Regions from separate parts of the Rhizobium laguerreae genome, predicted to be linked through region 1. Evidence: predicted binding sites of a transcription regulator. Region 1 holds the regulator's gene; each other region holds the start of a gene.

Region 1 (10,623 bases):
ATGCGCTCCAGCTCCATCGCCACTTCGAGCAACGGATCGTCCTTGATGCCGAGTTCGCCGAGCACCTCATGCGTCGTCTTCTGCATGATCTTGGCGCGCGGATCGTAGTTCTTGTAGACGCGGTGACCGAAGCCCATCAGGCGGAACGGATCGTTCTTGTCCTTGGCGCGGGCGACATATTCCGGAATGTGATCGACCGTGCCGATCTCCGTCAGCATGTTGAGCGCTGCTTCGTTGGCACCGCCATGCGCGGGGCCCCAGAGGCAGGCAATGCCGGCGGCAATGCAGGCGAACGGGTTGGCACCCGACGAACCGGCGAGACGGACGGTCGAGGTCGAGGCGTTCTGCTCGTGATCGGCATGCAGGATGAAGATGCGGTCCATGGCGCGGGCAAGCACCGGATTGACCACATATTCCTCGCAAGGCACGGCAAAGCACATGCGCAGGAAGTTCGAGGCATAGTCGAGGTCGTTCTTCGGATAAACGAAGGGCTGGCCGATATGGTATTTGTAGGCCATGGCGGCAAGCGTCGGCATCTTGGCGATCATGCGCAGGCTGGCAACCATGCGCTGGTGCGGATCCGTGATGTCGGTGGAGTCGTGATAGAAGGCCGACAGTGCGCCGACGCAGCCGCACATGACGGCCATCGGATGCGCATCGCGGCGGAAGCCGGTGAAGAAGCGGCTCATCTGCTCGTGCACCATGGTGTGGTGCGTGACGCGGTAATCGAAATCCTTCTTCTGCACGGTGGTCGGCAGTTCGCCGTAAAGCAGGAGATAGCAGACTTCGAGGAAGTCGCCATGCTCGGCGAGCTGCTCGATCGGATAGCCGCGATGCAGCAGGACACCTTCGTCGCCGTCGATGTAGGTGATTTTCGATTCACAGGATGCGGTCGAGGTAAAACCCGGATCGTAGGTGAAGGAAGCGGTGTTCTTGTAGAGGGCACCGATATCGATGACGCTCGGGCCGATCGTGCCGCTTTTGACAGCAAGGTCGACAGACTTGTCACCGATTTTTATTGTAGCGCTTTGATCCGTCATGCTGATCCTCCGAAATGGCGGTGGCGCCACAAAAGCGCCATAGGGGTTAAGCGTCCTCACCGATAGCTATATGATCGCGAAGCTAATGCCAAGTTACCGTGACGGCATTTTGTGCATTGCGGTATCACCTTTTAGGCACTGCAGCGATGAGCCGCACGCATATCGGAAGCCGATGATTCGACTGGTCTTTTGGCGCTCGCGATTTTCCCTCATATTTCAATCGATTATTCTTGCCGGATTTGATTGGAGGTTGCATTCTGGCCGCCTTCGCATCCGGGCTTGGGCGGTTCATGCAGGAGTTGACGACAGTCGAATTGCGGCCGGAAGCAGGCGAAGGCGCTGCTAACACTTCCAATTTTTCACCACCTCTGGTGGGAACGCGACCGACACGGACGCAGTCGGCGACACCATTGCGCCATCGGCTGCCGGCCGCAGCCTCGCAATTGCTGCGGGCCGGCATGCGCATGCTGGGCGAGGAGGCGGACCACGGCCGCCTGCTGCTGTTCTCGCCAGTTTTCCTCGGTACCGGGTCAGCCGTCTGGTTTCTCGCGGCATCGGATTTTCCTCTCATTGCATCGCTGCTCTGCCTGTTGGCGCTGACCGTGGCGGTTGTCATCGCCAGCCGCAGCCGGACGGCGGTGCGGGCAACGCTGCTGGCGCTTGCGCTCGTGGCCTGCGGCATGGTCTCTGCGCAGCTCGAGAGCTGGCGGATTTCCACGGTGATCCTCGATTCCGCCGTGACGACGACGGTGACCGGCCGTGTCGAGCGGCGTGAAGGCGACGGTCGCGGGCGGTGGCGCTACATTCTTGCCGTCACCGGCACTGAGGCGCCACAGGTGAAGCGGCCGCCAGAACGTATCACCGCGATCGCCCGCGGCGCGGACGCGGCCTTCGAGATCGGCGATATCATCACCGGCAGGGCGCGGCTGACGCCGCCGGCAGGTCCAGCGCTTCCCGAGCTCAACGACTTCTCCTTCAGTGCTTATTTCGACGGCATCGGCGCGAATGGCTTCTTCTACGGCGCACCGACGAAGGCCGATCTGCAGGCAGGTCCGCAGGCTGCGAGATCGACGCCGGAAGCTTTGCTCGAAGGGCTCTACCGGCTGCGCAGCGGCATCGGCGACCGCATACGGTCGATCCTGCCCGGCGACACCGGTGCTTTTGCCGCTGCTCTGGTGACGGATGAGCGGCGCGCCATTTCGGATGCGACGACGGAGGCGCTGCGCCAGTCCGGTCTGGCTCATATCATCGCCATCTCCGGTCTCAACATGGCGCTGTCGGCCGGCATCTTCTTCGTCGGCTTCCGGATGCTGCTCAGCCTCTTTCCCGGCATCGCTGAGGCCTACCCGACGAAGAAGATCGCTGCCGCCGGCGCGCTCATCGCCGTCACCGCCTATTTCCTGATCTCCGGCTTTGCGGTCTCTGCAGAGCGCGCCTTCATCATGATGGCCATCATGTTGATTGCGGTCTTCTTCGACCGGCCGTCGATCAGCCTGCGCAACGTCGCGCTCTCCGCTCTCGTCATCATCGCCATTTCGCCGTCCGAGGTCTTGGGACCGAGCTTCCAAATGTCCTTTGCCGCGACATTGGCGCTGGTCTCGGGCTATCAGCTGTGGAAGGACCGGCGCGTCCGCGAAAACGCCTTTCTGAAGCTGCCGATCATCCGGCCGTTCGTTACGGTTGCCGGTTTCTTCGGCGGCGTCTTCCTGACCTCGCTGATCGGCGGTTTTTCAACCGCGCTGTTTTCGATCGAGCATTTTCATCGCCTGACCGCCTACGGCCTGCCGGCTAACCTCGCGACGATGCCGATCATCTCCTTCATCATCATGCCGGCAGGTCTGCTGGCGATGCTGCTCATGCCTTTCGGTCTGGATGTTTGGGCTTGGAAGATCGTCGGATTCGGCCTCGATTTGGTGATCGCGGTCGCAAAGACGGTGTCCGGCTGGGGTGGCAATATCGACGTCGGCCGCTTGCCCGCCTGGTATTTCGCCGTCGCCGTGGCAGGCTTTCTGCTGCTGACGCTGTTCCGCACCCGGTTGCGCCATGTCGGCACATCGATCATCACGGTCGCAACACTCATCCTGTTGCTTCTACCGGGTCCCCGGCCGCCCGATCTGGTGATTTCGGAGGATGGCAGTCTCGTCGCAGTCGTTGAGGCGGCGGCAATGGCTTCCAACCGTGAAAGACCGCCGGATTTCATCTTCGACCAGTGGCAGAGAGCGCTGGTCCGGCCGAGGCATGATCCGCCGAAGATGCTGGATGGTCCTGCTATCCCGCCTGAGGGACAAGACCGCCGCGTCAGGCTTTCCCGCGATCAGCAGAACGAAGCAAGGACCGCGATGCGGGCGGCCGCAGCGGCCGGTGACGCAGACCGCTTTTCCTGCGTCAAGAAGGCCTGGTGCACATCAAGGCTTGGCAATGGTCAGGTGGTAACCGTCATCGACAACGCCGGCTATCTCGGCCCGGCATGCGACGCGGCCGATATCGTCGTGACGTCGGTGCGCCTTCGCTTCAACAATTGCCGCTCAGGTGCGACGCTCTTCACCGGTGAGACGCTGCGCAGGACCGGTTCCATCGAGTTGCGCTTCACGGACACCGGCCTCGAGGTCGCAACCGCATTCGATGCATTGTCGCGGCCATGGATGCGCCATCGCGCCTATGACTGGCGCAGCAACAGTTTTACCGAATCCGGCTTGGCCAATGTCAGTGATAGCGGCGAATGAGACCGACGAGTTTACCCTGAACCTTGACACGGTCCGGCCCGAAAATCCGGGTCTCGTAAGCCGGGTTGGCCGCTTCTAGCGCGATCGAGGCGCCCTTGCGGCGGAAGCGCTTGAGTGTCGCTTCTTCGTCGTCGACCAGAGCAACGACGATGTCGCCAGGACTTGCGGTGCTGCCGTTGCGGATGATCACGGTGTCGCCGTCGAAGATGCCGGCATCGATCATCGAATCGCCCTTGACCTCCAGCGCATAATGTTCCCCGGAACCGAGCATGTCGGCCGGAACGACGATGTCGTGGGTATTGTTCTGGATCGCCGAGATCGGCACACCGGCAGCGATTCGGCCCATGACCGGCACGGAGACCGAGTTGCCGTTGTCGGCGACGGGTTTTGCGGGAGCAGGAGTGGCGACCGGCTGAGGTTTGCCGAGGCTGCCCTCGATGACGCTCGGCGAAAAGCCGCGCCGGGGCTGAATGCTGGGGCTGTAGGCCTCCGGAAGCTTGATGACCTCGAGCGCACGGGCGCGGTTCGGTAGGCGGCGAATGAAGCCACGCTCCTCGAGCGCTGTAATCAAGCGATGAATCCCGGACTTGGAGGCGAGGTCCAGGGCATCTTTCATTTCGTCGAAAGACGGCGGAACGCCGGATTCTTTCATGCGCTCGTGAATGAAAAGGAGAAGCTCCTGTTGTTTGCGCGTGAGCATCGACGTTGTGACCTCGTGATTGAAACAAATCCAGAACAGACACTATATGTTCCATATGTGTTCCGCAAGTAGCTAAATTTCTGTAAAGCTTGGTGCCAACTCGTTGAGATTTTTATTTTCATTCGCCGGATTGGCACAGATCTCTTGCAATGAGGGGCGCGCCGTCGCAGATCTCTTGCCGTTTCCAGGAGGGATATCATGAACGAGCATTCCGCCAAACCGCACCCGCTGGATCATGTCGTGCTGCCGGTCGTCAATATCGATCTGGCGCGCGAGAGGCTCGGCAAGCTCGGCTTCACCGTTGCCGCCGATGCGCGCCATCCCTTCGGAACGGAGAATGCCTGCGTCTTTTTTGCCGACAAGACCTATCTGGAGCCGCTCGGGATTGCGAACGTCGAGGAGAGCGAGGCATCGGCGCGGCAGGGTAATGTCTTCACTGCCCGCAACCAGGCCTTCCGTTTCCGCTGTGGCGAGGAGGGGCTCTCGGGGCTGGCTTTCGGCAGCAAGAATGCCGGCATCGACCATCAGGATTTCGTCGGCAACGGATCGAGCGCTGGCGAGATGCTGCAATTCACCCGGCCGATGACGATGCCGGACGGTTCCGAGACGATTGCCGGCTTTAAGCTGGCTTTCGCCGGCGACCTGCGCGCGCCTGATCTCCTGTTTTTCACCGTCGAGCGCGTCAATCCGCTACCGGCCGACCGCGCGGCGCTGGAGACGCATGCCAATGGCGTCACCGGCATAGTTGAGATCGCGCTTTGCACGCCAGAGCCGGCCGCCTTCGCTGCCTTCGTCGGCCTTGCCGTGGCGCAATCGGCAGTCGAGAAAACCGGTTTCGGCGTCGATATTGCGGCATCGAATGCGAAAATCAGCCTGATGACGCCGGAAGGGCTGGAGGCATATTTCGACATCGCCGTCTCATCCGCAGATCGCGGCCTGCGCGGCCGGGCAATCCTCTTTGCTGTCGCCGATCTTGCCGTGACAGAAGCGCATTTGGCTGCTAACGGGGTGACATACACGCGCAAGAACAATCGCATTCTGGTGAAGCCCGCGCCCGGGCAGGGCACGCTCTTCGCCTTCGAGGAAACACGATGAGCACTGATACGAATTCCGAGGTCAGGATCGGCGAAGGCCAAGGCCAGGTCACCTTTTCCAATACCGGCCGCCTGTCGCTGATTGCCGGTCCCTGCCAGATGGAGAGCCGCGACCACGCCTTCATGGTGGCCGGGACGCTGAAGGAGCTTTGCGCAAAGCTCGGCATCGGCCTCGTCTACAAGAGCTCCTTCGACAAGGCGAACCGGACCTCGCTCTCGGCCGAACGCGGTATCGGGATCGAAAAGGGCATGGAGGTCTTTGCCGACCTCAAGAAGGAATTCGGCTTTCCCGTCCTGACAGACGTTCATACCGCCGAGCAATGCGTGGAGGTGGCAAGGATCGTCGACGTCCTGCAGATCCCGGCCTTCCTCTGCCGCCAGACCGACCTTCTCATCGCCGCCGCCAAGACCGGCCGCGTCGTCAATGTCAAGAAAGGCCAGTTCCTCGCCCCCTGGGATATGAAGAACGTTCTGAAGAAGCTCAATGCCAGCGGCAATCCGAACGTGCTGCTGTGCGAGCGCGGCGCCTCGTTCGGCTACAATACGCTGGTCTCCGACATGCGTTCGCTACCGATCATGGCGGCGATGGGCGCGCCGGTTATCTTCGATGCCACCCATTCCGTGGCACAGCCGGGCGGGCAGGGCGAATCCTCCGGCGGTCAGCGGGAATTCGTGGAAACCCTGGCGCGCGCCGCAGTGGCTGCCGGTATTGCCGGTGTCTTCGTCGAAACCCATCAGGACCCCGACAATGCCCCTTCGGACGGCCCGAACATGGTCTATCTCAAAGACATGCCGCGGCTTCTCGAAAAGCTGCTTGCCTTCGATGCGGTCGCCAAGGCTTGACGTTCAACAGCATGACATGATCGTGCTATAGGCGAGATCTAACGCGGTTCGAAGGCTGGAAATTGCAGCATTGTAATTTGCACGCCTTCGACTAAGACAGGTTTCGAACCGACTTATCATCCACCGAGCAGGAAGAACCCATGACTGCAATCACCGATATCATCGCCCGCGAGATTCTCGATAGCCGTGGTAACCCCACCGTCGAAGTCGATGTCTATCTCGAAGATGGCAGCATGGGCCGCGCGGCCGTCCCCTCGGGCGCCTCGACGGGCGCGCATGAGGCGGTCGAACTGCGTGACGGCGGCAAGCGCTACCTCGGCAAGGGCGTCGAAAAGGCGGTCGAAGCCGCCAACACCGAGATCTTCGACGCGATCGGTGGCATCGACGCCGAAAACCAGATCCAGATCGACAACATCATGATCGAGCTGGACGGCACGCCGAACAAGTCGCGCCTCGGCGCCAACGCCATCCTCGGCGTATCGCTCGCCGTCGCCAAGGCTGCCGCCCAGGCGTCCGGCCTGCCGCTCTACCGTTATGTCGGCGGCGCTTCCGCCAGCCTGCTGCCGGTGCCGATGATGAACATCATCAATGGCGGCGCCCACGCCGACAACCCGATCGATTTCCAGGAATTCATGATCCTGCCGGTCGGCGCCGATTCGATCGCCGAAGCCGTGCGCATGGGTTCGGAAGTCTTCCATACGCTACGCAAGGAACTTGCGAGCCAGGGCCACAACACCAATGTCGGCGACGAAGGCGGTTTCGCACCGGGCCTGAAGAGCGCGCCTGAGGCCCTCGACTTCATCATGAAGTCGATCGAGAAAGCCGGCTACAAGCCGGGCGACGACATGTGCCTCGGCCTCGACTGCGCCTCGACCGAATTCTTCAAGGACGGCAAATACGTTCTCGAAGGGGAAGGTCGCACGCTGGAATCGGGCGCCATGGCGGAGTATTTGGCCGAGCTCGCCGCCAACTATCCGATCATCTCGATCGAGGATGGCATGGCCGAAGACGACTGGGACGGCTGGAAGACGCTGACCGACCTGGCCGGCAAGAAGACCCAGCTCGTCGGCGACGACCTCTTCGTCACCAACTCCGCCCGTCTTCGCGACGGCATCCGCATGGGCGTCGCCAACTCGATCCTCGTCAAGGTCAACCAGATCGGCTCGCTGACGGAAACGCTCGACGCCGTCAACACGGCGCACAAGGCGGCCTATACCGCCGTCATGTCGCACCGCTCCGGCGAGACGGAAGATTCGACCATTGCCGATCTCGCGGTCGCCACCAACTGCGGCCAGATCAAGACCGGTTCGCTATCGCGTTCCGACCGTCTCGCCAAGTACAACCAGCTGATCCGCATCGAAGAAGGCCTCGGGCCCCAGGCCCAGTATGCCGGCCGCTCGATCATCCGCGGCTGATCGGATCTGACCTTTGATTGTTTAACCCGCGCCTTCCCGGCGCGGGTTTTTTCTTGCCCGTTTTTTAGAGTCAACGAACGGTTAATCTCTGCGCGCTAGATTGAACGAATTGGTAATGCGTTCAAGAGCATGCGTGTATGTGGACAAAGCATCATAAAAAGAGAAGAATCGGTCGCTTCGTCATTCCGGCCATGACGGTCGCCTTCCTTTCCTACTTCGGTTATCATTGCATCCATGGCGATTACGGCCTGCGCGCGACGGAGACATTCGAGCGTCAGCGTGTCGCGCGTGAAAAAGAGCTTGCCGTCTTGAAAGCAAAGCGCGAACATCTGGAAAATCAGGTCGCGCTCTTGAGTGATGGCTCGCTCGACAAGGATATGCTGGACGAAAAAGCGCGTTATCAGCTCAACATGTCGCGCGCCGACGAGATCGTCGTTTTCAACCACTATTCCAATTAACTGGAAATAGGTTAATTAGAATTTTCGTAGTTTTTCCAACGTTTTAGCGTCGAATACGAGCCATGCATTTATGGCATTGCTGTGGTCATATTTCTTCCCTATGGTACGCGCGACCAAGAACCGACAAACCCATAGGGAGGGTTGAATGGCGCCGCGAAAGACCGCGACCGTTTCCAGCCGCAAAACTGCAGCAAAACCGGCAGCCAAAGCATCGAATGGAGGCCCGGTAGCCGACTTCGATCGCAATGAGGAGCTCAAGGCCTATCGCGAGATGCTGCTGATCCGCCGCTTCGAGGAGAAGGCCGGTCAGCTTTACGGCATGGGCTTCATCGGCGGCTTTTGTCACCTCTACATCGGTCAGGAAGCTGTCGTCGTCGGCATGCAGATGGCGCAAAAGGAAGGCGACCAGGTCATCACCGCCTATCGCGACCACGGCCATATGCTGGCAACCGGTATGGAAGCGCGCGGTGTCATGGCGGAATTGACCGGGCGTCGCAGCGGCTATTCCCACGGCAAGGGCGGCTCGATGCACATGTTCTCGAAAGAGAAGCATTTCTACGGCGGTCATGGCATCGTCGGCGCCCAGGTCTCGCTCGGAACGGGTCTTGCCTTTGCAAACCGCTACCGCGGCAATGGCAATGTCTCCATCGCCTATTTCGGCGACGGCGCTGCCAACCAGGGCCAGGTCTACGAGAGCTTCAACATGGCGGCTCTCTGGAAGCTGCCGATCGTCTATATCGTCGAAAATAACCGTTACGCCATGGGCACCTCGACCGCCCGCGCCACCGCTCAGTCGAATTACTCGCTGCGCGGATCCGGCTTCGGCATCCCCGGCATTCAGGTCGATGGCATGGACGTCCGCGCCGTCAAGGCGGCGGCCGACGAGGCGCTCGAACATTGCCGTTCCGGCAAGGGCCCGATCATTCTCGAAATGCTGACCTATCGTTATCGTGGTCATTCGATGTCCGACCCGGCGAAGTATCGCTCCAAGGACGAAGTGCAGAAGATGCGCTCCGAGCATGATCCGATCGAACAGGTGAAGGCACGCCTTATCGAAAAGGGCTGGGCTTCCGAAGACGATCTGAAGGCGATCGACAAGGATGTTCGCGACATTGTCGCCGATAGTGCCGACTTCGCCCAGGCCGATCCGGAGCCGGATGTATCCGAGCTCTATACCGACATTCTGCTGTAATCGGGGAGGGAACCCATGCCTATCGATATCCTCATGCCCGCCCTCTCTCCGACGATGGAAGAAGGCACGCTGTCCAAATGGCTGAAGCAGGAAGGTGACAAGGTCACTTCTGGCGACGTGATCGCCGAAATCGAAACCGACAAGGCGACGATGGAAGTCGAAGCCGTCGACGAAGGCGTCATCGGCAAGCTTCTGGTTCCTGCCGGAACCGAAGGAGTCAAGGTGAACGCCAAGATCGCTGTTCTCCTGCAGGACGGCGAATCCGCATCCGACATGTCTGCGTCCGCTCCGGCGGCAGCGCCGGCTGCTGTACCGCAGGCAGCGCTGGAGGAAAAGCCGGCTGCCGCAACTCCGGCATCCGCACCCGTTCCGGCCGAGCCGAAAGCCCAGGTGCAGAACGACCCCGAAATCCCGGCCGGCACCGAAATGGTGTCGACGACCGTGCGCGAAGCGCTGCGTGACGCCATGGCCGAGGAAATGCGCGCCGACGAAAACGTCTTCGTCATGGGCGAGGAAGTCGCCGAATATCAGGGCGCCTACAAGGTCACGCAGGGGCTGCTGCAGGAATTCGGCCCGCGCCGCGTCGTCGATACGCCGATCACCGAGCATGGCTTTGCCGGCGTCGGCGTCGGTGCGGCAATGGCCGGCCTTCGCCCCATCGTCGAATTCATGACCTTCAACTTCGCCATGCAGGCGATCGACCAGATCATCAACTCCGCTGCCAAGACGCTCTATATGTCCGGCGGCCAGATGGGCGCTCCGATCGTCTTCCGCGGCCCGAATGGTGCAGCAGCCCGCGTCGGCGCCCAGCACAGCCAGGATTATGCAGCCTGGTACAGCGCCATTCCCGGCCTGAAGGTTGTCATGCCCTACACGGCATCTGACGCCAAGGGTCTGCTGAAGGCTGCGATCCGTGATCCGAACCCGGTCATCTTCCTGGAAAACGAAATTCTCTACGGCCAGCACTTCGATGTGCCTAAGCTCGACAATTTCGTCCTGCCGATCGGCAAGGCGCGCATCCATCGTCCGGGCAACGACGTGACCGTCGTCTCCTTCGGCATCGGCATGAGCTATGCCACCAAGGCTGTCGCCGAACTCGAGAAGCTCGGCATCGACGTCGAACTGATCGACCTTCGCACCATCCGTCCGATGGACCTG
Region 2 (10,623 bases), on a different contig from region 1:
CATCGTCTACCAATAGCGAATGCCTCGCCCGGGCTCGGGCGGGCGATGGCGGCAATCTCTGGGTGACCGCCGAGAGGCAGACGGGCGGCCGCGGCCGCCGCGGTAGGCTCTGGGTTTCCGAGCGCGGCAATCTCTACGCCTCCCTTCTTCTGATCGACCCGGCGCCGATGGAGCGCCTTGGTTCTCTGCCGCTGGCGATCGCCGTTGCCGTGCACCAGGCGATCCGCAGGGTGCTGCCACTGGGCGCCGAGCCGCTCGAGGTCAAATGGCCGAACGATATCCTCATCGGCCGAAAGAAGACCTGCGGCATCCTCGTCGAAGGCGAGGGGCTGCCGGACGGACGTTACGCGCTGATCGTCGGCATCGGCATCAATATCTCGGTGATGCCCGACAATCCGCTCTACCCCGTTACCTGCCTGCGCCAGCAGGGAAGTGCGGCGTCGCCGGAGGAACTCTTCGCGCATCTCTTCGCCGCCACGGCGGAAGTGCTTGAAATATGGGACGAGGGCCGCGGCATCGGCGAGATCACGGCGCTCTGGCGCGCGATCGCCTGCGGCATCGGCGAAAAGATTACGGTCAATTTGCCGGACCGATCGATTTCCGGACAATTCGCCGGAATTGATGATAATGGCTTGTTGATGCTCGATACCGGCGCTGGCAGGATAATGCCCATTGCTGCCGGTGATGTGTTTTTTGGATAGCGGAAAAAACGAAAATTATGGCGAAACAGGACGAACTGGTATTCCTGCCTCTGGGCGGTGTCGGTGAGATTGGCATGAATCTCGCTCTCTACGGCTACGGCCCGCCCGAGCATCGCCAGTGGATCATGGTCGATTGTGGCGTCACTTTTCCGGGGCCAGACCTGCCGGGTGTCGACCTCGTATTGCCCGATATCCGCTTCCTCGCCAGCGAACGAAAGAACCTCAAGGCGATCATCATCACCCATGCGCATGAAGACCATTATGGTGCGCTCGCCGACCTCTGGCCCGGCCTCAACGTGCCGGTCTATGCCTCTGGTTTTACCGCTGGTCTGTTGGAAGCCAAGCGCAATTTCGAGAAGGCTAAGATCGGCGAAGTGCCGGTGACGCCGTTCAAGGCCGGCGATACGATCAATGTCGGCCCCTTCAGCATCGAAGGCGTCGCCGTCAACCATTCGATCCCCGAGCCGATGTCGCTGATGATCCGCACGCCGGTCGGCAATGTCATCCATACCGGTGACTGGAAGATCGACCACGAGCCTTCGCTCGGGCCCCTGACTGACGAGACGCGTTTCCGCCAGCTCGGCGACGAGGGCGTGCTGGCGCTGATGTGCGACTCCACCAATGCGCTGCGCGACGGCGTCTCGCCCTCCGAGAAGGATGTGTCCGAAAGCCTGCGCAAGATCATCGAGGATGCCGAGGGCCGGGTGGCGATCACCACCTTCTCGTCGAATGTCGGGCGTATCCGCACCGTAGCCGAGGCGGCCGAGGCGGCAGGCCGCGAAGTGCTGCTGCTCGGCAGTTCGCTGAAGCGCGTCGTCGACGTCGCCCAGGATGTCGGTCTCATGGAAGGCGTGAAGCCCTTCATCTCCGAGGAGGAATACGGCTATATCCCGCGTGACAAGGTCGTCGTCATCCTCACCGGCAGCCAGGGCGAGGCGCGGGCAGCCCTTGCCAAGCTCTCCCGGGACGAGATGCGCAATGTGGCCTTTGCGGCGGGCGATATCGTCGTCTTTTCCTCGCGCGCCATTCCCGGCAACGAGAAGGCGATCCAGGACATCAAGAACGGCCTCGTCGAGCAAGGCGTGCACATCATTACGGATACCGAGGCGTTGGTCCACGTTTCCGGCCATCCGCGCCGCAACGAGCTGCAGCGGATGTATGAGTGGACGCGGCCGAAGATCGTCGTGCCGGTGCATGGTGAAGCGATACATCTGACGGCCCACAAGGAGCTTGCCGAGCAATCCGGCATCGCGCTGGTGCCGCGGGTGCGCAATGGCGACATCCTGCGGCTGGCGCCGGGTCCCGTCGAGGTGATCGGCGAGGCGCCGCATGGCCGGATTTATAAGGATGGCACGCTGATCGGCGATTTCGACGAGATGGGTATCGGCGAGCGCAAGAAGCTCTCCTATGTCGGCCATGTCGCGGTCAACGTCGTGCTCGATGCCCGCTATGACATCGTCGGCGAACCCGACCTCATTTCGATCGGCCTGCCGACCTACGATGATGAGGGCGAGGATATGGAGGATACGCTCTTCGACGCGGCGGTCAGCGCCATCGAGAGCATTCCGCGCGCCCGCCGCAAGGATATCGACATGCTGCAGGAGGCCGTGCGCCGCGCTATCCGCTCGGCCGCGAATAACACCTGGGGCAAGAAACCTCTTGTCACCGCCTTCGTTACCAAGGTCTGAGCATGCTCGGCAGGGTCAACCATATCGCCATCGCCGTGCCCGATCTGGCCGCGGCGACGGCGGCCTATCGCGATACGCTGGGTGCTGCCGTATCGCAGCCGCAGGCTCTGCCGGAACACGGCGTCACCGTCGTCTTCGTCGAATTGCCGAACACTAAGGTCGAGTTGCTGCAGCCGCTCGGGGCTACCTCGCCGATCACAGCGTTCCTCGAAAAGAACCCGTCCGGCGGCATGCACCATATCTGCTACGAGGTGGACGATATTCTTCTCGCCCGTGACCGGCTGGTAGAGGCGGGTGCCAGGGTGCTTGGCGATGGCCAGCCGAAGACCGGCGCCCATGGCAAGCCGGTGCTCTTTCTGCATCCCAAAGATTTCTTCGGCACGCTGATCGAACTCGAACAGGCCTGAGCCCTGCTGCGGCAGAGTGACCCGCAGGCGGCTAAACGCTTCGCCCGCTTTGAGCTAGTCGCCATTCTGCCGTATAAGGACGCGATATCAGCGCGGCATCAACGGGAACCACAATGCTCCAGATCTTTCTTCAGGGATTTGCCGTCTACTTCATCATCTGGTGGATGACGCTTTTTGCCGTTCTGCCGATTGGCCTGCGCACCCAGGCGGACGACAACGACGTCGTGCTCGGCACCGTTCCGAGTGCGCCCGCCCGGTTTCGCGCCGCTTTCGTGTTTTCGCTGACGACACTGATCTCGGCTCTGATCTACGGCCTCTGGTATGTCTGCGACACCTATTTCGGCTGGGGCTTCGATGCCCTGCCGCAACTCGCCCCCAGCTTCTACTGAGCGTAGCTTTTGCTCAAACTTTGAGCAGATGTAAACCTATCGAAATCGAACTCGCCATACCACTGTCATGCTGTTGCGGCAAAGAGCTCGCGTAACGGAATGACGGTTATTCCCTTACGGAAGCCCGGCTGGATTTTTGGTTGGGATCAAGGCCGAAAAGCCAAAAAAAAACAAGGCTAAAAGCCTTGTTTTAAGTATCGCGTGATCTGTAACCGTTGCCGGGGCTGCGACGAGCGCGCCTAAGATCTGATCCTCCCAAGACTTGACCGCGAATTCGGCAAGAATTTAACTTCCTGCCTGTTTTGTGAGCTAAAACTAGCTCAAACATTGGGCTTTGTCATCTGCTTTTTTTGCATTTTTGCTACACTCTAGCAAAATTTTTCTGTTGACAAGATTTTCGTTCAAGCCCTTATAAACACGCGCTTTTTCATGCCCTTTCATTTTGCGGGTGCGAACATGCGCTTCCGGGAGGTTGCCGGCATCCGTTGCGGGTTTCCTTCCTGCCGCGAAGCGGCTATGAACGCTCCCGACATTAACAATGGTCTTTCGATTCCGCCTGCTGCGGGATCTCAACTGCTCCGGAATCCGCCATGCGTCTGTCCCGTTATTTCATGCCCATCCTCAAGGAAAACCCCAAGGAGGCGGAAATCGTCTCCCACCGGCTGATGCTGCGTGCCGGCATGATCCGCCAGCAGTCACAGGGCATTTATTCCTGGCTGCCGCTCGGCAAGCGCGTGCTCGACAAGGTCAACGCTATTATCCGCGACGAGCAGAACCGCGCCGGCGCCATCGAGCTGTCGATGCCGACCCTGCAATCGGCCGAACTCTGGCAGGAAAGCGGCCGCTACGACGCCTACGGCAAGGAGATGCTGCGCATCAAGGACCGTCAGGATCGGCCGATGCTCTACGGTCCCACCAACGAAGAGATGGTGACGGATATTTTCCGCTCTTCCGTCAAGTCCTACAAGGACCTGCCGCTCAATCTCTATCATATCCAGCTGAAGTTCCGTGACGAGATCCGTCCGCGCTTCGGCACCATGCGCTCGCGTGAATTCATGATGAAGGATGCCTATTCCTTCGATCTGACGCGCGAAGCGGCGGAGCATTCCTATAACAAGATGTTCGCCGCCTATCTCAGAACCTTCGACCGGCTCGGCCTGCGCGCCATTCCGATGCGCGCCGACACCGGCCCGATCGGCGGTAAGCTCAGCCATGAATTCATTATCCTCGCCGATACCGGCGAATCCGAAGTCTTCTGTCACAAGGATTTCGTCGACTTCGATATTCCTGGCGAACACACCGATTTCGACAGTGTCGAGGGCCTGCAGGCGATCTTCGACAAATGGACCTCGCTCTATGCGGCGACCTCGGAAATGCACGACGAGGCGGCTTTCAACGCCGTTCCCGAAGGTGATCGCCTGTCGGCGCGCGGCATCGAGGTCGGCCATATCTTCTATTTCGGTACGAAGTATTCCGAGCCGATGGGCGCGAAAGTGCAGGGACCTGATGGCAAGGAACACTTCGTTCACATGGGTTCCTACGGTATTGGCCCGACACGCCTTGTTCCCGCCATCATCGAAGCATCGCATGATGATAACGGAATCATCTGGCCGGCATCGGTCGCGCCCTTCGATGTCGTTGTGATCAACATGAAGGCGGGCGATCAGGCCTGTGACGATACCTGCGAGCTGATCTATGCCGCGCTGAGCAAGGCCGGCAGGGATGTGCTCTATGACGATACCGACGACCGGGCCGGCACGAAATTCGCGACCGCCGACCTGATCGGTGTGCCCGTCCAGATCATCGCCGGCCCGCGCGCGGTCGCAAACGGCGAAGTGGAAGTGAAGGACCGCAAGACCGGCGCCCGCGAAACGATGACCATCGAAGCGGCGATCAATCGGTTCGTGGCTTAAGGAAACGGAGGCGAAATGGCAGAGGCAGCAGTGGACCGGAGTTCGAAATCCGGCTTGGGTCCGGCTGGCAAGCCATTTTCCACCTTTGAACGCCTCGTGGCGTGGCGTTATCTGCGCGCCCGCCGCAAGGAAGCCTTCATATCGGTCATCGCCGGCTTCTCCTTCGTCGGCATCATGCTCGGCGTCGCGACGCTGATCATCGTCATGGCCGTGATGAACGGCTTTCGCACCGAGCTCGTCTCGCGCATCCTCGGCATCAACGGCCACATGATCGTCCAGCCGGTCGACGGCCCCTTCACCGATTATCCTGCCCTCAGCAGCAAGCTCGCCGCCGTACCCGGCGTCAAGATGGCGCTACCCCTGGTAGAAGGCCAGGTGCTCGCCTCCGCCCAGGCCGGCGGTAGCACCGGCGCTCTGGTGCGCGGCGCCCGCGCCGAGGACCTGACCAAGCTCAAGACGGTCTCCGACAACATCAAATCAGGCGACATAGTGGGTTATGCCTCCGGCGACGGCGTGCTGATCGGCAGCCGCATGGCCGATCAACTTGGTCTGCGCGTTGGCGATCTCATTACGCTGACGTCACCAGATGGCGACATCACGCCGATGGGCGTCAGCCCTCGCATCAAATCCTACAAAATCTCCGGCCTCTTCGAGATCGGTATGTCGGAATATGATTCCTCGATCATCTTCATGCCCCTCGAGGAAGCGCAGCTCTATTTCAATGCCGAGGGACTGGTGCAGTCGATCGAGCTCTTCGTCGATAACCCCGACGATATCGACGATCTGAGGCCCAAGGTGGAGGAAGCGGCCGGTCGCCAGATCGCCATCACCGACTGGCGCCAACGCAATCAGACCTTCTTCTCGGCGCTGCAGGTCGAGCGCAACGTCATGTTCATGATCCTGACACTGATCGTGCTTGTCGCGGCGCTGAACATCATCTCCGGCCTCATCATGCTGGTGAAGGACAAGGGCAGCGATATCGCCATCCTGCGCACCATGGGCGCCAGCGCCGGCGCGATCATGCGCATCTTCTTCATGACCGGAGCGGCGATCGGCATCGTCGGCACTATTGCCGGTGTGCTGCTCGGCGTTCTCGTCTGCGTCAACATCGAATCCGTCCGCCAGTTCTTCTCCTGGATTTCAGGCACCGTACTCTTCAATCCGCAGGTCTATTTCCTCAGCCAGCTGCCGGCCGAGATGGATCTGAGCGAAACGATCTCGATCGTCGTCATGGCGCTGACGCTCTCCTTCATCGCGACCATTTTCCCCGCCTGGCGTGCCTCCAAGCTCGATCCCGTGCAGGCCCTGCGCTACGAATAAGGAATGCCGCCTTCATGAAACGCAACGTCGTTCTCCAGCTTACCGGCGTCGAGCGCCATTACGGGCAGGGCGGTACGCTGCTCTCGATCCTGAAGGGCGCGGATTTTTCGATATCGAAGGGGGAGATTGTCGCTCTCGTCGCCCCTTCCGGCACCGGCAAGTCGACACTGCTGCATGTCGCCGGCCTGCTGGAGCATCCGGACGGTGGTGAGGTCAACATCAACGGCCATGCCTGTGACGGCCTGAGCGACGAGAAACGCACCGCCATCCGCCGCAGCGAAATCGGCTTCGTCTACCAGTTCCACCACCTGCTGCCGGAATTCTCGGCGCTCGAAAATATCATGATGCCGCAACTGATCGCCGGGCTTTCCTGGAAGGAAGCCGGAGAGCGGGCCGGCCAGCTTCTCGATTATATGCGCATCGGCCATCGTGGCTCGCATCGCCCCGGCGAGCTTTCCGGCGGCGAGCAGCAGCGCGTCGCAATTGCCCGCGCCGTCGCCAATGCGCCGACCCTGCTTCTTGCCGACGAGCCAACCGGCAATCTCGACCCCGAAACGGCAAGCTACGTCTTCGACGCGCTGGAAGCGCTGGTGCGCCAGTCCGGCCTTGCTGCCCTCATCGCCACCCATAATCACGAACTCGCCCGCCGCATGGATCGACGCGTGACGATTTCGGACGGCAAGATCGTCGATTTCTGAGGCCCAGATCACATCAAGGGATGATCAATCCGCCGCGATAGTCGAGTTGATAGGCCTTCTGGCCATCGACCATGATGCATTCGTGGCCGATGAACCGCTCGCAGCCGCCTTCGCTACTGTCGATATAGCGGCCGAACGGATGGTCGAATTCCATCCCGCCAAGAAACCGGCCATCGCGATACATCGCCGAAAGTGCGGCCTTGATCACTGCTCCGGCTGCTGTGCCGTCGATCAGCTTCGCTGCGATGATGCAGCCGAAATAATTCATCGCCCAGGCGGGCTCGTCGGCAAGCCACACCACTTCCTGTCCGGCGAAATCGGTCCCGCCGAAATAGCTGTCGAGATAGCGCCAGTCGCCGCGTTCGTAACCGATATCGTGGGCACCCGGCCGACAGGGCACGCGCGCCACGCCGCCGCCGACATAGGTGGCAGCCTTCGCCTCCACGACGAATTCGTTCAGCATCGCAAGCTCGACCATGTCATTCTCCTCTCGGCCCCGATGCTGGCAAATATGCCGCGGCATGTAAAGAACAAAAAGGGAACATAGGTGAGAAATAAAGAGTCGCCCTGAGGAGGTCTGCCGCCTGAGCACCATTGCCGATCTGCGGCGGATCGGGAAAAGGGCAAGGTTGCTGCCGATAACGTCGAGCGCCGGCCTTTAGCCGATTCGGCGCCTATTTTCCTGGGATTTTCGAACACAAGAAAGAAGGAAAAGATTCCTGTTGACAACAGAACATACATGGAACAAATTGAAAACATAACGAGTAAAGGAGAGACCGATGACTGACATGATCCGTGATATCGCAGCCTTCACCTCCATCGCAATGTTCGTTGCCAGCTTCTCGCTCATCGTCATGGCGCTCTAAAGTTTTCAGGGGATCGCATGGTAATCATGCGGTCCGGACGCGGGACTTCTTCTGGACATCATCGCCCTCTTTGCCGACAATACGTCCGATTCATTCGGGTGATTGGGAAGGCATGTTATGGCGGATACGGCAAAGGGTTCAACGGGTGAGGCGACCGGCGGTGCGCCAGGTTTCATCCACCTGAGGGTCCATTCAGCCTATTCGCTTCTCGAGGGCGCACTGCCGCTGAAGAAGATCCTCTACAAAGCGACCGGCGACAGCCAGCCGGCGATTGCGATTACCGACACCAACAATCTGTTCGTCGCCCTCGAATTCTCCCAGAAGGCGATGGAAGACGGCCTGCAGCCGATCATCGGCTGTCAGGTCTCGATCGATATGGGAGACGGGTTGGAAACGGAAAAGCGCGGCGGCCAGCAGGCCCTGGTCAAGCTGCCGTCGATCGTTCTTCTTGCCGCAACGGATGCCGGTTACGAACGCCTGGTCGATCTCGTCAGCCGGGCCTATCTCGGCGGCGAGAGCAACCAGGCTGTTCATATCAGCTCCTCCTGGCTGGAGGAGGCAGGCACGGAAGGACTGATCGCATTGAGCGGCGCCTTGACCGGGCCGGTTGACGTGGCGATCAAGGAAGGCCATCCCGCTCAGGCGGAAGTCCGGCTGCTCACGCTGAAGCGTCTCTTCGGCGACAGGCTCTATGTCGAGCTGCAACGGCACGGCACTTACGACAAGCGGCACGAGCAGAAGATTATCGGGCTCGCCTACGCCCACGACCTGCCGCTGGTTGCGACCAACGAGGCCTTTTTTCCGACCCGCGACGATTACGACGCCCATGATGCGCTGATGGCGGTCGCGCACAACGCCATAGTCTCCGACGACAGCCGCTTTCGCCTGACGCCGGATCACTATCTGAAGAGCCGGGCCGAGATGGTCAAGCTTTTCGCCGACCTGCCGGAAGCACTGGAAAATACGATCGAGATTGCCACGCGCTGCTCCTTCGTGCTGAAGACGCGAAAGCCGATCCTGCCACGCTTCACCGGTGCGACCGACGATGCCGAGGAGGCCGAACGCGCCGAGGCGGGCGAGCTGCGCCGCCAGGCGGTCGAAGGACTGGACATGCGGCTTGCAACGCTCGGCATGTCGCCGGGTTACGAGGAAAAGGACTATCGCGAACGGCTGGATTTCGAGCTCAGCGTCATCGAGCGCATGCGTTTTCCCGGTTACTTCCTGATCGTTGCCGACTTCATCAAATGGGCCAAGCAGCATGACATTCCGGTCGGTCCCGGCCGCGGTTCGGGCGCCGGTTCGCTGGTTGCCTATGCCTTGACGATCACCGACGTCGATCCCTTGCGTTTTTCGCTGCTCTTCGAGCGCTTCCTCAATCCGGAACGCGTCTCGATGCCGGACTTCGACATCGACTTTTGCCAGGATCGCCGCGAAGAGGTGATCCGCTACGTCCAGGCCAAGTATGGCCGCGAGCAGGTGGCGCAGATCATCACCTTCGGTTCGCTGCAGGCACGCGCCGCCCTTCGCGACGTCGGCCGCGTGCTGGAAATGCCCTACGGCCAGGTCGACAAGATCTGCAAACTCGTGCCGAACAACCCGGCCAACCCGACGCCGCTGTCCAAAGCGATCGAGGAAGAGCCGAAACTGCAGGAGGAGGCGGCAAAGGAACCGGTTGTCGCGCGCCTGCTCGACATCGCCCAGAAGATCGAGGGGCTTTACCGCCATGCCTCGACCCATGCCGCCGGCATCGTCATCGGTGACCGGCCACTTTCCAAGCTCGTGCCGATGTATCGCGATCCGCGTTCGGATATGCCGGTTACCCAGTTCAACATGAAATGGGTGGAGCAGGCGGGCCTCGTCAAATTCGACTTCCTCGGCCTGAAGACGCTGACGGTGCTGAAGGTCGCCGTCGATTTCGTCGCCAAGCTCGGCGTCAAGGTCGATCTCGCGGCCATTCCTCTCGACGACAAGAAAACCTACGAGATGCTGTCGCGCGGCGAGACGGTCGGCGTGTTCCAGGTGGAAAGTGCCGGCATGCGCAAGGCGCTGATCGGCATGAAGCCGGACTGCATCGAGGACATCATCGCGCTGGTGGCGCTCTATCGTCCCGGCCCGATGGAGAATATCCCGACCTACAATGCCCGCAAGCACGGCGACGAAGAGCTGGAATCGATCCATCCGATGATCGACCACCTGCTCAAGGAAACGCAAGGCGTCATCGTCTATCAGGAACAGGTGATGCAGATCGCCCAGGTACTATCAGGCTATTCGCTTGGCGAAGCCGACCTTCTGCGCCGCGCCATGGGCAAGAAGATCAAGGCCGAGATGGACCAGCAGCGCGAACGCTTTGTCGTTGGCGCGGTCAAGAATGGTGTGTCGAAACCGCAGGCCGACAATATCTTCGAACTGCTGGCGAAGTTCGCCAATTACGGCTTCAACAAGTCGCATGCCGCCGCCTATGCCATCGTCTCCTACCAGACGGCCTACATGAAGGCGCATTATCCGGTCGAATTCCTCGCCGCCTCGATGACGCTCGACATGTCCAACACGGAAAAGGTCAATGATTTCCGTCAGGATGCCAAGCGCCTCGGCATCGAGGTGATCGCACCCTCGGTGCAGACCTCCTTCCGCCATTTCGAGA
Region 3 (10,623 bases), on a different contig from region 1:
GGAATAATGATGAGAAAATAGTCTGTTAGCCGAAAACTGTGACAGATTTAAAAATCTGTTTACCTGTCGTATTTGGCTTGAATCGCGACTAGCGCTTGGGATATACACCCCGCCAGATGAGATGTTCTTCAGGAGAATCGCGTTGAGTGAGAAGATCGATCTTAGCAATTACGTTCCCTCGGAAGAGGAAGAGTTCATGAACGTAAACCAGCGCGCCTATTTCAGGGCCAAGCTGGTTGCATGGAGAAATGATATCCTTAGAGAAGCGCGTGAGACACTCGACCATCTGGCCGAGGAAAGCGCAAACCATCCCGACCTCGCCGACCGGGCGTCGTCGGAAACAGATCGGGCGATCGAACTTCGCGCCCGTGATCGGCAGAGAAAGTTGATTTCGAAGATCGACGCGGCAATGCAGCGCATCGACGACGGCACCTACGGCTATTGCGAGGAAACCGGTGAACCGATCGGCCTCAAGCGTCTCGACGCCCGCCCTATCGCGACACTGTCGATCGAAGCGCAGGAGCGTCACGAACGCCGCGAAAAGGTCTATCGCGACGAATGAGAGTTTTCATGCAGGCATGAAAGCAAAATAGGCGCCGCGATCAGATCGCGGCGCCTTTTACAATTACGGTGAACTTCCGGTCGCCACAGACCTCCACCATTGCTCCCGGCCGGTCTCGGCGGTGGCGTCGACTGCAACCCTGGTGCCGTTCTTGATCCGCCGCCGCAAAACGTCTGCTCGATTCGAATCCGTCCGCAGCATGCCACCATCGTGAAGAGCCTGTAGCCGGGTGCGCGAAACTTGCAACTCGGACGCCAGCAGGCGGTCGAGGCGCGTGCTGGATGGAAACGGGACCATCAGTTCGATTTCCAGTCTCGTCCAATTGGCAATGTCCTGCTGCATCTCTTTTGCGATTTCAAATTCGGCAAACTCGTCGACACGCTGCGACTTGCGCCTGAGAGCTTCGAGGTTGAACGCTTCTGCCCGGATCCAATCCGGATCGTTGGACTGCAACGCCTCGAGGACTGCGGGATCGATGTCGCGAACATTCCGACGCTCGAAGATCGGACGGTTCCACGTCTTTTCGCAGGTCGAGCATTTGTAGATAAGCCAGGCATCGAGCTTGCGGCCATTGGCGTTGAGCCGGATCTTGTCGCTGCATCGGAAAGCTCTGAAGCCCCCGCAGCCGCTGCATACAATCCAGGGCTGGGGCGCTGTTTTCGGCAGAATGGTCCATCGGACCCGTAGGGTATTGCACATATCGTGTTGGTCTTCCGTTCGGAAGTCCACCAGGATGGTGCGTGAGAAAGCCCTTGCGGGCGCGGTGTGGCGATGTTCTGGGCGGCGGAAGAGCTGAGACAGCGGAGCTGCACATGGCACATGTCAACAATGCCAAACCGGTCTCTCGCCACCACCCGATGAACATGTTCATACGCCGTCAGCGTGTCGCTGTCCGGCAGTACGGGTGAAACTGGAGTGAGACCGGTATTTACTTAGGCAAAGTATGACCTCGATGCGCCAACGCTCTTCAACCGGAGCGATAACAAATTATCGGCACAAGATGGAGTCCCCTGGCGCATCGGGAACTGAAAGTCGCCGCATTGCGGCTTTTATGCCACTTGGTGATGAAGGAAGGCCGGACGTGCGTTTCCGCTCACTTGTCGTGCCCCGGTCACTTGTCGCGCCCGATCACTTGTCGCGGTTGACGCTCATCTCGCCGAAGATGCGGGCGACTTCCTTTTGCAGATCGGTATCGGCGCCGGTGATCGGGGCCATTTCCGGATCGCGGCGCGGCAGGTTTCCGGGTTGCTGCGCTCCGGGCCGAGGCGCCTGGTTTGCCGGCGCCGGCACGATGCGTTCGGCCGTCAGATTGTTCGACATTTCCTCTTCCAGCACCCGCTGGAAATCAAGACGGCTCGCTGCTGCCGACTGCGCAGCCGAATCGTCTTCGGCGCTACCTGGTGCGGCGCGTGCGGCCGCCGGCATGTCCTTGACAGGCGGGGCGGAGACCTCGGGTTCGATGCGCTGCTGCGGCAGCACGCGCTGGCGGGCGGCATCGAGGATCTCGGCGGCACTTGAGGCATCGTGGAACGGTGCGGGCTGCGCGGCCGGGGGAGCGACGGGACGCTCCAGCGGACGCGGCTGGGGCGGGACGGCACGCAGAGGATTGTCGCGTTCGGCCGACAGCGGAGCCGTCACGGGCTCTGCCGGAAGAGGGCTCGTGACAACCGGCGGGGCCACGATCGGCTGAGCGGGTGATTGGGCCGACGGTTGGGCCGACGGTTCTGGGCGCGGGCGCGCCTCCGGCGGAACTGGCGCGGAGAAAACGGGCTCGGCGGCCGGCTCGACACGGGCTGCGACCGGCGGGCGCGGTGGCGTTTCCGGCCGCGCAACGGATATCGGACGCTGCTCGACGGGCTGCGGGCGGTTGGCGCTTTCCGGCTGCTCGGCCGCCGCGGGCAGGATGCGGCTCTCGATGACGATATCGCTTGGGCCGCCGATCATGATCAGGTGCTCGACCTCGTCGCGGCGCACCAGCACCAGCCGGCGACGGGCATCGACGGCTGCGGCATCCAGCACTTGCAGGCGGGGCTGGCGATTGCGGCCGCCGCGCACGAAAGGTGAGGGCGCCCGGCTGCGGATCACCCAGAGCACGATGATGAGCAGGAGAAGCGCCAGACCAACGCCACCGGCGGCAAGCAGGAAACGGCTGCCATAAGCTCCGACAACATCATCCAACATAGTCACTCACTCCATTTCGCATTCGGCACATATTGACGACTTTTCCGTTCCTTAGGCAAGGGCCGCCGGTGCTGTCCAGTCACGGGAGAACGCGATTTCGTGTTCCGCTGCTTGGCACCCGGCGACCTTGCGCACGGGTGGCAGCGTTGGCTTCTGGGGCAGATGGCGCTGTTGCCTGTGAATTCAAGCAGTCTTGCCGGCTAGCGGTGTTTTTGCCGACGCGGCAAATTGCTAAGAAGGAAAGAGTGCCTGATTCCCGCTTCGTGTTCGTGCTACGAAGCGGTAGGGCTTATGTGAGGAATACATGACGAAACCGCGTCAGGCCGACGACTATAACGCACCGCTTGTGGATCGTGGGGGGCGTTCTGGCACGGTCTTGCGCATTCTTCTGCTGGCGCTCGTGCTGATCGCGGCTGCCGGCGCTTTCGTCTTCTTCAAAAAATCGCTCGACAACGAGGTGGTGCTTGGCGGTCTCGGCGTGCTCGCCATGGTCGGCATCTTCTTCCTGGTGTCTTCGGTCATCGGCTTCATCGAGGTGATGCCGCAGCACCAGTCCGACAGCCTGGCGCGCGCCTTCCTCAACAGCCATCCCGACGGTACGCTGATCACCGACGAAAAAGGCCGAATCATCTATGCCAATGCCGCCTATGGCGCGCTGACCGGCGCGCGCAAGGCGACCGAGGTGCAGACGCTGGAAACGCTGCTGTCGCGCCATCGCGAGTCCAACGAGGCGCTCTACAGGCTGGTCAACGGTCTGCGCGAGGGCAAGGAAGGTCGGGAGGAATTTCGCCTACTACGCGCCGTCGGGCCTGGCAGCAACAGCTCCGGCGCCCATTGGTACCGGCTGAAGGCGCGGCTGCTGCAGCCGGAGGAAAACGGCGGCAAGCCGCTGCAGATCTGGCAGATCACCGACATCACCACCGAGCGCGACGACCAGGAGCGTTTCTTCAAGGAATTGCAGAACGCGATCGACTATCTCGACCATGCGCCGGCCGGCTTCTTTTCCGCCGGCAGGAAGGGCGAGATCTTCTACCTGAATGCGACGCTTGCCGATTGGCTGGGCCTCGACCTCACCAAGTTCGTGCCGGGCTCGATGACGATCGGTGACGTCGTGGCAGGCGAGGGACTGGCACTGATCCAGTCAGTGCAGGCCGAACCGGGTCTGAAGAAGACCGTGACGCTCGATCTCGACCTGCGCAAGAGCAACGGCCAGAGCCTGCCGGTGCAAATCATTCACAGCGTCACCTCGATGCGCGACGGCGCACCCGGCGAAAGCCGGACGATCGTGCTGGCGCGTGAAAAGAGCGATGCCGGCGGCCAGTCCGCTTCGGCCGCCGCCATGCGTTTTACCCGTTTCTTCAACAATACGCCGATGGCGATCGCCTCGGTCGACGGCAACGGGCGAATCTTGCGGACCAATGCGCCATTCCTGAAGATGTTCTCCGGCGTCGTCTCGCGCGACGATCTCGAAAAGGCGCCGCATCTCGAAACCATCGTGCAGGAAAGCGACCGGCCACAGCTGGCCGCGGCGCTGGCAGCGGCCAAGGACCGGCAGGGCGACATTGCGCCCCTCGACACCCGCACACCGACCGACGAGGCGCGCTATTTCCGCTTCTATGTCAATGCCGTCATCGACCAGAGCGACGAGGCGCCAGAGGAGGCGGCGATCGTCTACGCCGTCGAGGTGACCGAGCAGAAGGCGCTGGAAGCGCAGATGGCGCAAACGCAGAAGATGAATGCCGTGGGAACGCTCGCCGGCGGCATCGCGCATGATTTCAACAACGTGCTGACAGCGATCCTGCTTTCCTCCGACCACCTGCTTTTGCAGGCGCGGCCCTCGGATGCCAGCTTTGCCGACCTGATAGAGATCAAGCGCAACGCCAACCGCGCCGCAGTGCTGGTGCGCCAGCTGCTCGCCTTCTCGCGCAAGCAGACGATGCGGCCCTCGGTGCTGAACCTTACCGATGTCGTCGGCGACCTGCGCATGCTGGTCGACCGGCTGCTCTCAGGCACCAATGTCAAGCTCGACGTGCAATATGGCCGCGACCTCTGGCCTGTCAAAACCGATCTGTCGCAGTTCGAGCAAGTTTTGATCAATCTCTGCGTCAATGCGCGCGACGCGATGCCCGAGGGTGGCACGCTGACGCTGCGCACCCGCAATCTGACTGCCGCCGAGGTCTCGGCCTTCAACTACTCCTACATGCCGGCCGAGGACATGGTGCTGGTCGAAGTCGCCGATAACGGCACCGGTATCGCACCGGAGATCATGGACAAGATCTTCGAGCCGTTCTTCACCACCAAGGATGTCGGCAAGGGCACGGGGCTCGGCCTCGCCATGGTCTACGGTATCGTCAAACAGTCGGGCGGCTATATTCAGCCGGAATCTGAAGTCGGCAAAGGCACGACCTTCCGCGTCTTCCTGCCGCGCCACATCCCGGAGCCGGCGGTGGCCGCCGAAGCAGGTTCGATCGACGGCGCCATCGCCGGGGCCGAAGTGGTGCCGCTGCCGGTATCGCCGCAGCAACCGGAGGACCTGACGGGATCTGCCGTCATCCTTCTCGTCGAAGACGAGGAGGCGGTGCGCCGCGGTGGCAAGCGCATGCTGGAAACGCGCGGCTACACCGTGCACGAGGCGGGCTCGGGCGTCGAGGCGCTGGCCATCTTGGAAGAACTCGACGGCAAGGTCGACATCGTCGTCTCCGACGTCGTCATGCCCGAAATGGACGGCCCGACGCTGCTGCGCGAGCTGCGCAAGACCTATCCCGACATGAAGTTCATCTTCGTCTCGGGTTATGCCGAAGATGCCTTTGCCCGCAACCTGCCGCCGGAAGCGAAATTCGGCTTCCTGCCGAAGCCGTTTTCGCTGAAGCAGCTTGCCGTTGTGGTGAAGGAGACGTTGGACGGGTGAGGGAGGTTTGACGGAGAGGTCGTGCCGTGTAGGCCCCCTCCGCCCTGCTGGGCATCTCCCCCACGGACAGGTGGGGAGATCACAAGGGCGAACGCTTCCCATCACATCAACGCTTCACCGAGTTGAAAGGGACATTTGTTCAGAAAGCCGGTGCTTCCAGCCGATCTCCCCACCCGTGGGGGAGAGGCCCGGCAGGGCAGAGGGGGCTTGCTCGGCATAACCGGCAGCCCGTAGTTTCATTCACCCAGCGCCACAGCGATCTCAGCAGCAAGCCGCGCATTGTTTTCAACGAGCGCGATATTGGTCTTCAGGCTCTGGCCATCCGTCAGGTCGAAAATGGTCGACAGGAGATAAGGTGTTACCGCCTTGCCGGTGACTTCGTCGCGTTCTGCGCTGTCGAGCGCCCGCTCGATATAGATTTCCATCTCCTCGCGCGCGATCTCGTCGGCCTCGGGCACGGGGTTGGCGACGAGCATGCCGCCGGCGACGCCGAGCTGCTCGCGCACTGTCTGAAAATTGGCGATGGCGGCCGGGCTGTTCAGCGACAGCGGGCTGCGGATGCCCGAGGAGCGCGACCAGAAGGCGGGGAATTCCTCGCTCTCATAGGTGACGACAGGCACGCCGCGGGTTTCCAGCACTTCCAGCGTCTTCGGAATGTCCAGGATCGCCTTGGCGCCGGCGCAGACGACGATGACGCCGGTGCGGGCCAATTCTTCGAGATCGGCTGATATATCGAAGCTTTCCTCGGCGCCACGATGCACACCGCCGATGCCGCCTGTGGCAAAGACACGGATGCCGGCGCGCGCCGCCGCGATCATCGTCGCAGCGACCGTGGTGGCGCCGTTGCGGCGCTCGGAGATGGCGAAGGCGAGATCGGCGCGCGACACCTTCATCACTTCGGTCGCCTTGGCGAGTTGCTCCAGTTCCGCAGCTTCAAGGCCGATATGCAGCGTGCCGTGAATGACGGCGATCGTGGCCGGCACCGCACCCTGTTCGCGAATGATTGCCTCGACGCTGCGGGCCATCTCGATATTGCCGGGATAGGGCATGCCGTGGGTGATGATGGTCGATTCCAGTGCCACCAGCGGCGCGCCGCGCTGCTTGGCGCTGGCGACTTCCTTCGAATAGGCGATCGGCAGAAGAGGGGAGATGGGCTTGGTCATGGTCTTGTCCTGTGATCGACAGAGCATGATGCCGAAAAGTGTGAGCGGTTTTCGGACGACATCATGCTCAACTATGCAATTGGCCGCTTCAATGCAGAATTCTGACCTTGGGAACAAGGGCAAGCGCCTCATTCAGCAGATCGGGCGTCAGATTTTCATTGACGGCGTGCCGTGATTGCACGGTTAGTATGGCGGCCGCAGTGCCGTGGCGGACCGCTTCTTCGAGCGGCAGGCCTGATATCAATGCGGCGAGCGTGCCGGCCGCAAGTGAATCGCCGGCACCCGTAACGTCGGTGACGGTGTCGGCAATCGGCGGCTGCAGCGTCACGGCGCGGCCCTCGCAAAGCACGACGAGCTCACGCCGGCCGCGGGTGACGACGGCGTTCCGGATGCCGATCTGGTTCAGCAAAGGTAGCCAGCCGGCGGCGTCTTCCGGCCGCTCACCGGCAAGGGCGGCAGCTTCAGCCTCATTCAGGAACAGATAGTCGATATCCCCGATGCAAGGCTTCAGCCTGACGACCTTAGCCGGCGAGATGGCGATTGCCGCAACGGGCTTGCCTAGCGACCGTGCCTTTGCGACGATCGCCGCGATCGTCTCTTCCGGCAGGTTGGCGTCGAAGAGGATGAAATCATGCGCGGCGAAAGCCTCCCGCACCCAGCGGATAGAGAGACGCCGCGGCACGAAGAAGCGATAGAGATCCATGTCGGCGAGGGCGATCACCAGATTGCCGTCCTTCTCGATGATCGCCGTGTAGCTCGGCGTCTTGCGGTCGAGGAAGACGAAGGGCCGGTCGTCGATGCCGGCGAAATCGGCAGCTTCTCCGACCGTCTCGCCCATCGGATCGCCGCCGCGCGGCGAGATCATCGTCACCTGAAAACCGAGCCTTGCCAGGTTGCGAGCCGCATTGAAGCCACCGCCGCCGGGCTCCTCGAACCATGTGCCGGGATTGCTGGCGCCAGGCGCCGTCTCGCCGGAGATGCGGCCGCGCCGATCGATATGGGCACCGCCGAGAACAAGAATCTTTTTCGTCATCCGATCCGCTCTCCCGATGCCCGAAGGACGAATCGATACGGTGCGCCACGTCGCGGTTGAGTCGGCACCTTTGGCTTAAGTCGTTGCTTTTCATCGATAAAACAAATACAGAACACGTGCCGTTTTACCTTTTTCTTTCAACTGTTTGATCGCCTATTGCGAGAATGGAACAAATAGGGTACAAACTCGACATTGCTTGAGCGGCTTCAATAACCTAAAGGTGGATCGGATGTCTCAGAATTCATTGCGGCTGGTAGAGGACAAATCGGTGGACAAAAGCAAGGCGCTTGAAGCGGCACTCTCACAGATAGAGCGGTCGTTCGGCAAGGGCTCGATCATGAAACTCGGCTCCAACGAGAATGTTGTCGAGATCGAGACGATCTCGACCGGCTCGCTTGGCCTCGATATTGCACTCGGCGTTGGTGGCCTGCCGAGGGGCCGCATCATCGAGATCTACGGGCCGGAAAGCTCCGGTAAAACGACGCTTGCACTGCAGACGATTGCCGAAGCGCAGAAGAAGGGTGGCATTTGCGCCTTCGTCGATGCCGAACATGCGCTCGATCCCGTCTATGCCCGCAAGCTTGGCGTCGACTTGCAGAACCTTCTGATCTCGCAGCCCGATACCGGCGAGCAGGCGCTCGAAATCACCGATACGCTGGTGCGCTCCGGCGCCGTCGACGTTCTCGTTGTCGACTCGGTCGCTGCCCTGACGCCGCGTGCCGAAATCGAAGGCGAGATGGGCGACAGCCTTCCCGGCCTGCAGGCGCGACTGATGAGCCAAGCGCTGCGCAAGCTTACCGCTTCGATCTCGAAGTCGAACACCATGGTGATCTTCATCAACCAGATCCGCATGAAGATCGGCGTCATGTTCGGCTCGCCGGAAACGACGACGGGCGGCAATGCGCTGAAATTCTACGCCTCCGTGCGCCTCGACATTCGCCGCATCGGCGCAGTCAAGGAGCGCGAAGAGGTGATCGGCAACCAGACCCGCGTCAAGGTCGTCAAGAACAAGATGGCGCCGCCCTTCAAGCAGGTCGAGTTCGACATCATGTATGGCGAGGGTGTTTCCAAGACCGGCGAACTGGTCGATCTCGGCGTCAAGGCCGGCATCGTCGAGAAGTCGGGCGCCTGGTTTTCCTATAACAGCCAGCGTCTCGGCCAGGGCCGTGAAAACGCCAAGACTTTCCTGCGCGACAATCCGGATCTCGCCCGCGAGATCGAACTGTCGCTGCGCCAGAATGCCGGCCTGATCGCCGACCGCTTCCTGCAGAATGGCGGACCGGACCCCGATGACGGCGATGGCGATGCCACTGCGGAAATGTAATTTTCGCGCTTAAACTCATCGGACAGTTCCAACCGGCCGCATTCCTGATGAGAATGCGGCCGGTTTTGTTTGTCTGCTGGACAGTGGCGGGGGTGAACGTTAAAAGCCGATGAATTTAAATTTACCTGCCTCCGGCAGCATTGAAGGGCATAGCATGAGCGGTGTGAACGATATCCGGTCGACCTTCCTCGACTATTTCAAGAAGAACGGCCATGAGATCGTTCCGTCGAGCCCGCTCGTGCCGCGCAACGACCCGACGCTGATGTTCACCAATGCCGGCATGGTGCAGTTCAAGAACGTCTTCACCGGCCTCGAAAAGCGTCCCTATTCGACGGCGACGACGTCGCAGAAATGCGTGCGAGCCGGTGGCAAGCACAACGACCTCGACAATGTCGGCTATACTGCACGCCACCTGACCTTCTTCGAGATGCTCGGCAACTTCTCCTTCGGCGACTATTTCAAGGAGAATGCGATCGAGCTTGCCTGGAAGCTCGTTACCGAAGGCTTCGACCTTCCGAAGAACCGCCTGCTGGTGACCGTCTATTCCGAGGATGAAGAAGCTGCGACGCTGTGGAAGAAGATCGCCGGCTTTTCTGACGACAAGATCATCCGCATCCCGACCTCTGACAATTTCTGGCAGATGGGCGATACCGGCCCTTGCGGCCCGTGCTCGGAAATCTTCATCGACCAGGGTGAGAATGTTTGGGGGGGGCCTCCGGGCTCACCGGAGGAAGATGGCGACCGGTTCCTGGAGTTCTGGAACCTCGTCTTCATGCAGTTCGAGCAGACCGAGCCTGGCGTTCGCAACCCGCTGCCTCGCCCGTCGATCGATACCGGCATGGGGCTGGAGCGCATGGCCTGCATTCTGCAGGGCGTTCCCAGCGTGTTCGACACTGATCTCTTCCGCACGCTGATCGGCACCATCGAGGATACGATGGGCGTCAAGGCGGAAGGCAGCGCCAGCCACCGCGTCATCGCCGACCACCTGCGCTCCTCGGCCTTCCTGATCGCTGACGGCGTGCTTCCGTCGAATGAGGGCCGCGGTTATGTGCTGCGCCGTATCATGCGCCGCGCGATGCGCCATGCACAGCTGCTCGGCGCCAAGGAGCCGCTGGTCTACAAGCTGCTGCCGACGCTGGTGCAGCAGATGGGCCGCGCCTATCCGGAACTGGTGCGCGCCGAGGCGCTGATCTCGGAAACGCTGAAGCTGGAGGAAAACCGTTTCCGCAAGACGCTGGAACGCGGCCTGTCGCTTTTGTCGGACGCGACGACGGATCTTTCCAAGGGCGATATGCTGGATGGTGAGACCGCCTTCAAGCTCTACGACACCTACGGATTCCCGCTCGATCTGACGCAGGATGCGCTGCGTGCCCGCGAGATCGGCGTCGACATTTCCGGCTTCACCGATGCAATGCAGCGCCAGAAGTCCGAAGCTCGTTCGCATTGGGCCGG

What was found. Region 1 encodes LexA, which represses DNA repair genes until DNA is damaged. Its sites were predicted from a motif close to TGTTCNNNNTGTGTTCNG; they were not measured.
Region 2: dnaE (DNA polymerase III subunit alpha) is a predicted target of LexA. The motif match lies at 7,846-7,863, and genes of this name have one in related genera.
Region 3: recA (recombinase RecA) is a predicted target of LexA. The motif match lies at 7,945-7,962, and genes of this name have one in related genera.

Annotation. Positions count from the first base shown of each region.
Region 1 is NZ_JAAXQT010000005.1:203,725-214,347, reverse strand. Features, by position in the region: gene gltA (citrate synthase) at 1-1,040, opposite strand, end outside; gene HFO71_RS17460 (ComEC/Rec2 family competence protein) at 1,331-3,763, shown strand; gene lexA (transcriptional repressor LexA) at 3,744-4,463, opposite strand; gene HFO71_RS17450 (VOC family protein) at 4,662-5,558, shown strand; gene kdsA (3-deoxy-8-phosphooctulonate synthase) at 5,555-6,400, shown strand; gene eno (phosphopyruvate hydratase) at 6,541-7,815, shown strand; gene HFO71_RS17435 (FtsB family cell division protein) at 7,953-8,273, shown strand; gene pdhA (pyruvate dehydrogenase (acetyl-transferring) E1 component subunit alpha) at 8,419-9,465, shown strand; gene HFO71_RS17425 (pyruvate dehydrogenase complex E1 component subunit beta) at 9,481-10,623, shown strand, end outside.
Region 2 is NZ_JAAXQT010000003.1:601,817-612,439, forward strand. Features, by position in the region: gene HFO71_RS13545 (biotin--[acetyl-CoA-carboxylase] ligase) at 1-701, shown strand, start outside; gene HFO71_RS13550 (ribonuclease J) at 719-2,389, shown strand; gene mce (methylmalonyl-CoA epimerase) at 2,392-2,796, shown strand; gene HFO71_RS13560 (DUF1467 family protein) at 2,910-3,185, shown strand; gene proS (proline--tRNA ligase) at 3,776-5,098, shown strand; gene HFO71_RS13570 (lipoprotein-releasing ABC transporter permease subunit) at 5,114-6,418, shown strand; gene HFO71_RS13575 (ABC transporter ATP-binding protein) at 6,433-7,116, shown strand; gene HFO71_RS13580 (DUF5680 domain-containing protein) at 7,130-7,594, opposite strand; gene dnaE (DNA polymerase III subunit alpha) at 8,100-10,623, shown strand, end outside.
Region 3 is NZ_JAAXQT010000001.1:1,197,576-1,208,198, forward strand. Features, by position in the region: gene dksA (RNA polymerase-binding protein DksA) at 143-562, shown strand; gene HFO71_RS05895 (DUF1062 domain-containing protein) at 626-1,261, opposite strand; gene HFO71_RS05900 (flagellar biosynthetic protein FliO) at 1,691-2,749, opposite strand; gene cckA (cell cycle histidine kinase CckA) at 3,048-5,651, shown strand; gene HFO71_RS05910 (pseudouridine-5'-phosphate glycosidase) at 5,888-6,814, opposite strand; gene HFO71_RS05915 (carbohydrate kinase family protein) at 6,903-7,847, opposite strand; gene recA (recombinase RecA) at 8,077-9,171, shown strand; gene alaS (alanine--tRNA ligase) at 9,326-10,623, shown strand, end outside.